Regions from separate parts of the Devosia sp. J2-20 genome, predicted to be linked through region 1. Evidence: riboswitches for the same ligand, from Rfam matches in the RefSeq annotation. Region 1 holds a riboswitch; the other holds the start of a gene.
The links. A riboswitch is a leader RNA that binds a small molecule or an ion and turns the genes downstream of it on or off. The one in region 1 is predicted to bind FMN.

Region 1 (5,113 bases):
GACCGAATTTTTCACGCTTGGTATCGAGATAACGCAGGTTGAATCGGTTCGAGGCAATAATCAGGGGCTGTTGCGCCTGAACGGTGATACCATTGGCCTCTAGCGCCTCGGCCTTGGCCGGATTGTTGGTCAACAGCGTGATCGTGTCGATCTCGAGTGCCCGCAAGATCTGGGCGGCGATCGCGTAGTTGCGGGCATCGGGAGCAAAACCGAGATCGGTATTGGCTTGCACGGTGTCGCGGCCCTTGTCCTGCAGGGCATAGGCGCGGATCTTGTTGGCTAGGCCAATGCCGCGGCCTTCCTGGCCGCGCAAATAGATCAGCACACCGCCGGTGCCGCTGATCATTTGCTGCGATTGCTGCAATTGAGGGCCGCAATCGCAGCGCAGCGATCCCAAAGCATCGCCCGTCAGGCATTCGGAATGCACCCGGACCAACGGCACGCCGGAAATTGGTGCGTTGACCACTGCAAGGTGCTCCGCTCCATCAAGAAGACTGCGAAAGGCATAGACCCGCGCGGCAACGCCCGACAGGGACGATGGCAGATCGGCGACGGCCACCTGTTCGACCAGTTGTTCGGTCCGGTAGCGATGGGCGACAAGTTCGGCAATCGTCAGTATGGGCAGACCATGTCTGGCGGCAAAGCGCTCCAGATCAGGGCGTCGCGCCATCTCACCGTCATCCCGCATGATCTCGCAAATTGCGGCGGCCGGCTCCAAGCCAGCAAGACGCATCAGGTCGACCCCGCCTTCGGTATGACCGTTGCGCACGAGAACGCCACCCTCTGCCGCGCGCAGCGGAAAGACGTGCCCCGGCGAGACAATGTCTCCGGACCGGGCTTCGGGATTCACAGCAGCCAAAATCGTGCGCGACCGATCATGCGCCGATATGCCGGTGGTTATGCCCGCATGCGCCTCGATCGAAACCGTGAACGCCGTTGTCCGGCGGCCCTTATTGCTGTTCGTCATGGGCGACAGTTGCAGCCGGTCGACCTGCTGACCACTCAGCGCCAGACAGATCAGGCCCCGCCCATAGGTGGCCATGAAGTTTACAGCGTCAGGAGTCGCAAATTGCCCAGCAACAATCAGATCCCCCTCGTTTTCGCGGTCTTCGTCATCAACCAGGATCACCATTCCCCCCTGGCGAAGCTGGCTCAGGGCTTGGGATAGGGCTGACATAGGCGCTCCACATATTTGGCGATCATATCGACCTCGACATTGATTTCGTCACCCGGTCCGGTGGCGTGCAAGTTGGTGTGGTTCCACGTATGGGGAATAATGGTGATGCCGATAATGGTTTTGCCGTCTGCCGCGGCGCTGACGCTATTGAGCGTCAGACTGATCCCGTCCAATGCAATCGAGCCTTTTTGCACGCAGTAGCGGCCAAGTTCTGCGGGCAGTGCCAGTTCCAGTCTGAACGCCCCGTCCTCAGGGGTGGCAGCGATCAGTTGAGCAGTGCCATCAACGTGACCTTGTACCAGATGACCCGACAGCCTGGTTTCCAGGCGCACCGCACGCTCAAGATTGACGCTGCCGCCCACCGCAATCCGGCCAAGGCTGGTACGCGCCGTCGTTTCGGGGCTGACAAAGAAGGTCGCCTCGCCCCCCGTAGTCAGGTCGGTGACGGTCAGGCAAACGCCATTGACCGCGACGCTTTCCCCCAGCGCAAGGTCATCCCAACCGGTCTGCAACACCAGCACGCGGGTCTGTCCCCGCTGGGTGATGCTGATCACCGGGGCCAATCGTTCAACTATTCCAGAAAACATCGGTTTCCTCTCAACTTTAGGTTGTCGTGGAGCGGTAGCGGATCGTGACCAGATCGTTCGCGCCGGGATCTGCGGCCTGCCGGATCAGAACGTGTTCATCCCAGTGCCCTCCGGCCAGGATGGACTGGGTCAACTCGGCCCCGGCCTCGACCAAGACCTCCAGACATCCGGCTGCGCCCAGCCGCGTCAGGGCAGTGGTGATGTCGGTCTCGATCGACACCAGGAAGCCGCGGCTCTGCGCGGCCGCGATATAGGCGGGCGCGACGCGAGCACGACGGTCAAGAATGACCAGATGACGCTGCTTGTTCTGGAAATCGGAGACACGACGGACGCTGAAATCGGGTGCATCGGCGAGGACAGTGCCCGACCCCGTCAACACGGCGTCGGCCTGCTTGCGCCGGCGATGAGCGAGATCGAGCGCTGCGGGACCCGTGAATGTTTTCTGCCCTGCTGGGGGGACCATGCCGCCTTCGCGGCTGATCGCCTGCTTGAGCGTCACCCAGGGAAGTCCGGTTTGGGTGTGTTTGACAAAGGGCGCCAGCAGGCGGGCTGCCCTTCTATGAAGTTCTTCGGTCGTCCCGGTCTCAAGTTCGGCCAGGTCATGTACCGTCAGCCCTGCGCGTTGAAGATGCTCTGCGCCACCGCCGGCAACGCGTGGATTGGGGTCGCGCGCGCCGATCCAGACATGGTGGGCCGGCGTTTGCAGGAGGGCCCCGCGCAGGGCGGTGTTCGGCCCGAATGGTTGCAGGGCTCTAGGGTGACGATAATGGTGTGAATGCGGGCGAAGCTGCCATTTGATTGGCTCTGGGCAATAGCGAGCGCTTCAGCGTGAGGCTGGCCCGCTCGCTGATGTGCGGCCGCCGCCAATATTTCTCCGTCAACACCGAGCAGGACGCAGCCAACGGGCGGATTGGGCGCGGTCGCCCCTTGCCATTGCTGAGCCAGATCCAGCGCGTGAGCAAACGCCGAGGCGATTGCCCCTGCTGGCAGTGTTGAGTGTTCTTGGGTTTTTGACGTCTGCATGCCGGCCCGCACTTTCTCAAGAGAAAGACGCAGCGCAGGGCAATGACAGCAATTCCCCGTCTCCGGAGTGCGGAAACGTGGTTCGCCTGTCATGTGTTCTCTACCATCCGGACTATACCGTCGGCCTCGGAGTCAAACCGAGTCTGCTGACCTTGCCTCGATTGAAGCAAGCGCTCGCGGGCTGATGCGCCAAAGCGCAAACACCGCCGGTGGGGAATTGCACCCCGCCCTGAGAACGTCTGTCAGACCAGTTTGGTCTGACGACGGCGATATAGGCGGCAAAACCGGTTCACGCAAGTCACGTCCAGTTTAGCTGAAGCAAGATAATCCTCCCATGGCGGCGAACATCCCGACCGTCGGGGGCGCAAAAACTCGCCAACGGCCTAACGAATTGCTGCAGACCTCCGGGTCCAGCGGATAGGTATCCAGGCGCCACCCCGACAATATCGACTTGCGCTATCGTGCGGGGCTTCTGAAGTCGGTTCAGTCTTTCGCGCCAACGACGCAACGCTAGGGCGCATGGAGCGTTGTCGTCAGAAGACGTCGGCAACGGTCGGGTGTCTGAACCCTCATAACACGCCCCCAAGGATCATGGCGATGTCCGTGCCTCTCAAAGCCGTGATGATCAATTGCAGCCTTAAGCCTGAGCCGGGTGCCTCCCACACTGGGTCTGTGTTGCAGGCCGTTGAGAACATTATGGGCAAGAATGCGGTAGACGTGGTCCACATCCACGCCGCAGCCCGACAAATTGCGTTTGGGATTTATCCCGACATGACAGAGCACGGCGCCAAGATTGATGACTGGCCCGATATTTGGAAGCAAATCGACGCCGCGGACATCCTCGTCGTGGGGACGCCGATCTGGCTGGGTGAAGAAAGCTCGATCTGCCGGCTGGTGATCGAGCGGCTATATGCCATGTCCGGCATCCTGAATGACAAGGGGCAGAGTATTTTCTACGGCAAGGTCGGCGGGGCCGTTATTACCGGCAATGAGGACGGTATCAAACACTGCGCAATGACCATCCACTACGCCATGAGCCACGTCGGCATTACTATTCCGCCTCAGGCGGACTGCGGCTGGATCGGCGAAGCTGGCCCTGGCCCCTCCTATGGTGATGAGGTTGACGGTAAGCCAGTCGGTTTTGACAATGAATTCACGCAGCGCAATACAACGATCATGACTTGGAATCTGATACACTTGGCCCGCATGCTCAAAGTCGCGGGTGGGTATCCGAACGAGGGCAATGACCGTAATGCCTGGAATGCGGGCCAGCGCTTCGATTACGAGAATCCAGAATACCGTACCTAGGACGTGCGGCCGATATCCTGGGTCAGATCCATCGCGACTGCCAAACTCAAGCGCCTTAGTGTAGATATAACCAAGCTTACTTCATAGTCGGAGGAATCGCCCGCCTATCGGCGAAGACTCATTTCTTACTCCGACATGGCTTTTCTTCATCAGGAAGTCTTGTGTCGTTATGAGCGCAATTGACGGGTGCTATACTGTAGATTGGGTGGCATCTGGAATGCGCCGCTTCACCCCGCGCAGCAGGACAGTTTTGCAACGTCGCGGTCAAAGGTCTGCGCGGCGAGTTTCAGGCCTTCAACCGTTGTCAGGTAAGGGAATAGCGTTTCACCGAGTGCCTTGGTTGTCATGCCAAACTTCAGAGCCAGCGCAAGGGTCTGAATACTGTCTGAACCCTCAGGCGCCAAGATTACACCACCGAGCAAGCCGTCGGTATTTGCGTCCGCTATAAGCTTGATGACACCACGCGTATCGCGTGCCGCCAGTGCGCGTGGGACATTGTCGAACGTCAACACGCTGGTTTTCACCTCATGCCCTGCGGAGATCGCTCCGCTCTCGGTTAGCCCCACTCCCGCCACCTGCGGATCGGTGAACACGACCCATGGCATCGCCGCATTGTCATAGCGTTCTGTCCCGCCCATTGCGTTCTTGGCGGCAAGTTTTGCGCCATAAGCGGCCATGTAGACAAACTGGTCGCGGTCAGTCACATCGCCTGCAGCGTAGACACCGGGGCGCGTGGTCTGCATGTCATCGCCGACTTTGATCGCACTGCGCCGGTCAGTTGCAACGCCCATGGCTTCTAATCCCAGCCTGTCAGTATTTGGACTGCGACCTGTAGTAACCACCAGATGATCGGCACTGAGCTCAAGCGGCCTGCCATTTTGTGTAACGCTCAAAATTACGGAACCACCATCAGCGCGGCAGCCATCGTAAGTCACACCGCTACGCACGGCGATATCCTCGTCATCGAATACTTGTGCGAGCGCTTCGGAGACCTCTGGCTCGACCTCTGGCAGAAGGC
Region 2 (5,113 bases), 1.1 Mb from region 1:
GTCGATCCATCCAAGCGCGGCATCGCCATGGTGTTCCAGTCCTATGCGCTTTATCCGCATATGACGGTGCGCGACAATATGGGCTTTGCGCTGCGCTTTGCCGGTGTGGCCAAGGACAAGATAGCCAGCCAGGTCGATGAAGCCGCCCGCATTCTGGCGCTGGAGCCCCTGCTGGACCGCTTCCCCAAGGAACTCTCGGGCGGGCAACGCCAGCGCGTCGCCATCGGCCGCGCCATTGTGCGCAATCCGGAAGTGTTCCTGTTTGACGAACCGCTGTCGAACCTGGACGCCGAATTGCGCGTGCATATGCGCATCGAGATCGCGCGGCTGCACAAGGAACTCAAGACCACCATGGTCTATGTGACCCATGATCAGGTCGAGGCCATGACGCTGGCCGATACGATCGTGGTGCTGCGTGATGGCATTATCGAGCAGGTCGGCAAGCCACTGGAGCTCTATGACGATCCTGCCAACCTGTTCGTGGCCGGCTTTATCGGCTCGCCCAAGATGAACCTGATGGCGGGCGTTGTAACGGCATCGGGCAATGGATCGGTTACGGTTGAGCTGACCCATCAGGGCAAGGCGCAGGTTACCCTGCCCGTCTCCGACACGCCGCCGGCTGTCGGTGCGGCGGTAACCATGGGTGTGCGGCCTGAGCACTTCGGCCTTGAAGGCGCCGGCGGCGCTGAAATGAGCGTCAACATTGACGTTGCCGAGCATCTGGGCGCGACGAGCTATATCTACGCCAACACCAAATCGGGCGAACAGATCATCATCGAGCGGGAAGAGTCTCGCCACGAGCACGATCGCGAAAGCATCACGGTCTCAATCGATACGGCCAAGGCCTATCTGTTCGACGACAAGGGCCAGCGCGTCCGCTAGCGCTGCGCCAATCAGTTTTCCAATCCCGGCGCTTGGCCGGACTACTATCCGTTACAAAGGACCATTTTCATGGCTGAGAAAATTCGCTGGGGCATTATCGGACCCGGCAGCATCGCCAAGGCGTTTTTTGGTGGCGCCAACGACTCCCGGCACGGGGTTGTGGCGGCCATTGCGACGCGCGATCCGAGCAAGCCGAACCTGGCTACAGACTTCCCCGGCATTCGCGTGGTCAAGGGTTATGACGCCCTGCTTGCCGATCCCGAGATCGACGCGGTCTATATCGCCGTACCCCATACCGGCCACGCCGAATGGGCGATCAAGGCGGCCGAAGCGGGCAAGCATGTGCTGGTGGAAAAGCCCTTCGCGCTGTCAGCCTTCGAGATCGGCGCCGTGCTGCATGCCCACAAGCAGGCAGGTACCTTTGCTGGCGAAGCCTTCATGTATCGCCTGCACCCGCAGACCGCCAAGCTGATCGAACTGCTTAAATCGGGCGTCATTGGTGACGTGCGGATGATCCAGTCGAGCTTTGGCTTCTCCATGGGCAAGTTCCAGCCCGAGCACCGCCTGTTCGCCTCCAAGCTGGCCGGCGGCGGCATTCTTGATGTCGGCGGCTATCCCGTCTCGATGGCCCGGCTGATTGCCGGCACTGCCATGGGCAGGCCCTTCGCCGATCCGGTCAAGGTGGCTGGCACCGCCAAGCTCAATGCCGAAGGCACGGATGACTGGGCCGCGGCTGTACTGACCTTCGAAAACGGCATAGTGGCGCAGGTCTCCTGCGCAGTGATGGCCAATCTGGACAATGTGCTGCGCATTCACGGTGCAGATGGCCGTATCGAGGTGCCTGACTTCTGGTTTGCCGGTGGCGACCGCACCAAGGGCGTCGGCAAGATCGACATCATCAAGGACGGCAAGACTGAAACGGTCAGCGTGGGCGAAGAGCGCCACGTCTATTCGTTCGAGGTCGATGCCGCCTCTGAGGCCATCCTCGCCAGGCGGCAGGAACTGGCTGAGCCAGGCATGAGCTGGAATGACACTCTGGGCAATGCCCGGGTGCTCGATCAGTGGCGTCGCGATGCCGGGATCGAGTTCTCGGTCGAAACCAGCGCCAACCGCGTCAACACGCTGGCCAATCGCCCGCTGGGCGCCAATCAGGGCGTCATTCCCAAGCGTTCCATTCCAGGTCTGGGCAAGCAGGCCTCGACCGTGGCGCTGGGCTTTGAGGACTTCAAGAGCTTCGCGTCAGGCGCCATCCTGCTCGACGCATTCTGGGAGCGTGGCGGCAATATCTTTGACACCGCCTTTGTCTATGGCGGCGGCTATACCGAAAAGCTCTATGGCGAGTGGCACACCAATCGCGGCACGCGCGAAGGCTCGGTGCTGATCGGCAAGGGTGCGCATAGCCCTCTGTGCTATCCCGACGTGATCGCCAAGCAGCTGACCCAGTCGCTGGACCGGTTGCAGTCCGACTATGTCGATATCTACTTCATGCACCGCGACAATCTCGATGTCCCGGTTGGCGAGTTCGTCGACGCCATGGATGCCGAGGTCAAGAATGGCCGCATTCGCGGACCATTCGGTGGCTCCAACTGGACCCGGGAGCGCTTCGACGAGGCCGTGGCCTATGCCGAACGCACCGGCAAGACCAAGCCGATGGCACTGTCGAACAATTTCGCGCTGTCCGAAATGCTGGAGCCGATTTGGGATGGCTGCGTCACCTCGGCCTCGGACGACTGGAAAAAGTGGCTGACCGACACCCAGACCACCAATTTCTCCTGGTCCAGTCAGGGCCGTGGCTTCTTCACCGACCGTGCCGGTCGCGACAAGACCGACAATGAAGAGCTGGTCCGCTGCTGGTACAATGACAAGAACTTCGCCCGTCGCGACCGCGCGATCGAGCTGGCCGAAAAGATCGGTCACAATCCGATCCATGTCGCCCTGGCCTTCGTTCTGGCCCAGCCCTTCCCGTCCATCCCGCTGATTGGGCCCCGCACGCTGGGCGAACTCGACGATAGCCTCTTGGCCTTCGACATCAAGCTGACCCCCGAACAGGTTGCCTGGCTCGATCACGGCAACTAGCGGTTCCTCCCTGCCGGCCTTCCCCCACGGGGGAAGGTCAGGTGGGAGCAACAAACCAGCTTGGCAGGCGAAAGACCGCCTTCCGGTCCAGCAAAAAAAGCCCCCAATCTTGTGCTTCTTATCCCCGTGGCCAATGGCTGCGCATATAGTTCTGTCATTGCCTGCGTCAGAGCCCAGTCATGACGAGTGATGCGCGCAGGGACTGCCGGGGATGGGAGGTCGCTCCCGTCACGCGGGGGAAATGTGTGCTGCCTCGGTCTGCAATACGGCCAGCCATGCCCGACCCGTGCAAAGCCCCGGCGTGATGGCGAGGCGGCTGTCTCACTTTCACTTTATACCCTTGGAGGCAGCCGCCTCGCCATCGCAGCTCGATAACCGCATTCAGGCGGCGCTTTCGCGCGACCAGTTTCCTCGATGGGCCAGCAAGACGCACGGTTACAGCCATGTAGCTACTTGTCGGCGCCCGGGCCCTCCCCTATGTTCGGCGCTGCGGAACGATAGTTTCGCAATGTTCTCAGGGCGGGGTGCAATTCCCCACCGGCGGTAAAGGCGGCGACGCCAAGCCCGCGAGCGCTTCGTGCAAGCGAAGGTCAGCAGATCCGGTGTAACTCCGGAGCCGACGGTATAGTCCGGATGAAAGAGAACGGGACCACGCTGGCACGCCCCGCGTCCGCACCCTTTTAAGGGCCGGGCCGCGGGCGTTGGCGAGACTTCCCGTAACCCTGAGGAAACTGGTTACGGAAAGGACTTTTGTAATGAACCACGTTTCCTCGTCTACCCAAAATAGCGCCGTCACAGGCGCCCTGTTCATGGTGGTGGCAAGCCTTGCCTTCGCCGGCACCAACGTGCTGCAATCGGCGCTGCCAACGCCGGTGGAATATGGCGGCTATGGCATGAGCTCGACCGGCATGGCGTTCTGGCAATATGTCATCGCCTCGGTCCTGGCCCTACCGCTCATCATGCGCATCGGGGTGCACAATCTGCGCACCAAACACCCGGTATTGCACGGGGTTCGTGCCTTTGTGTCGGCGCTGGGCGTACACGTGTTCGTCTACGGCTTCGCCTCGGGCGTGCCGATCTGGCAGATGGTCACCCTGCTCGCCACCGGCCCGCTCTTCATCATTCTGGGCTCAACCCTGTTCCTCGGCGAACGCGCCTCGACCGCTCGTATTGGCGCGGGCCTGGTCGGCTTTGTCGGTGCCATCATCGTCTCCGGTGTCGGCGTCGAGGGGCTCAGCGCCTATACGCTGATCCCGATTGCGGCCGCTGCGCTGTGGGCGACCACCGACGTGCTGACCAAATATCTGTCGCGCACTGAATCGCCGGAAACGCTGACTGTGTCGCTATTGGTGCTGGTCACGCCCAATCACCTGCTGATCCTGCTGGCCGTGAACGCCTTCGCCTGGCTGGCGCCGACGCTGGTCCCCAACGGGCTGGCCACCGGCTTCCCCTTCGCCCTGCCCTCCGGCACCGGGCTGTGGCTGTTGCTGCTGCTGGGTGGGTTGACGGCAGCCGCGCAATATCTGCTCAGCATCGCCTACAAGGTCGCCGACGCGACCTATCTGCAGCCATTTGGCGATCTCAAGGTGCCGCTGAGCGGTCTGCTGGGCTGGATTGTTCTCAGCCAGGCCCCATCGATCTGGTTCTGGCCTGGGTCGATCCTGATCCTGGCGGCGTCGACCTTCATTCTGTGGAATGAATCGCAGAACCGCCAGAAACTCAGCATGGCCTGATATGCCAAGGGGGTCGCCGACAGGCGGCCCTTTTTCATGCCCAGTTGTCCCCGCGCGGTGGGCATATTGTATCCTGCTGGTAACCGGTTCAACGGGGTCCACCAGGGCATCGTGTTTTATTCCACCTTTGGAACAGGCTTTCCAAAAAGACTTGAATGCTGGAGCAGTTTGGGGAAGATGGCGGCGCAATAGCGAGGACCCGCATGTCTGAAGTCACCGCCACAGCCGAGCCACCGCAGGATTTTGATGCCCTGCGCACCGCGATTATCGAGCGCAAGAGCGAATTGCCCAAGCGGTTGAGCCAGGTCGCGGCCTATGCGCTGGATAATCCCGACGAGATCGCCTTTGGCACGGCAGCCAGCATTGCCCTGTCAGCCAATGTGCAACCGTCAACGCTGGTGCGCTTTGCCCAGCATTTCGGG

Region 2: another riboswitch for FMN. It lies ahead of AC0L37_RS11040 (DMT family transporter); the one in region 1 lies ahead of AC0L37_RS16340 (hypothetical protein).

What each region holds. Positions count from the first base shown of each region.
Region 1 is NZ_CM147870.1:3,308,684-3,313,796, forward strand. It holds gene ribB (3,4-dihydroxy-2-butanone-4-phosphate synthase) at 1-1,177, opposite strand, end outside; gene AC0L37_RS16330 (riboflavin synthase) at 1,153-1,731, opposite strand; gene AC0L37_RS16335 (RibD family protein) at 1,781-2,263, opposite strand; gene AC0L37_RS16340 (hypothetical protein) at 2,374-2,880, opposite strand; FMN riboswitch at 2,879-3,028, opposite strand; gene AC0L37_RS16345 (flavodoxin family protein) at 3,385-4,095, shown strand; gene merA (mercury(II) reductase) at 4,323-5,113, opposite strand, start outside.
Region 2 is NZ_CM147870.1:2,247,874-2,252,986, forward strand. It holds gene AC0L37_RS11030 (ABC transporter ATP-binding protein) at 1-882, shown strand, start outside; gene AC0L37_RS11035 (aldo/keto reductase) at 952-2,958, shown strand; FMN riboswitch at 3,465-3,607, shown strand; gene AC0L37_RS11040 (DMT family transporter) at 3,714-4,691, shown strand; gene AC0L37_RS11045 (MurR/RpiR family transcriptional regulator) at 4,895-5,113, shown strand, end outside.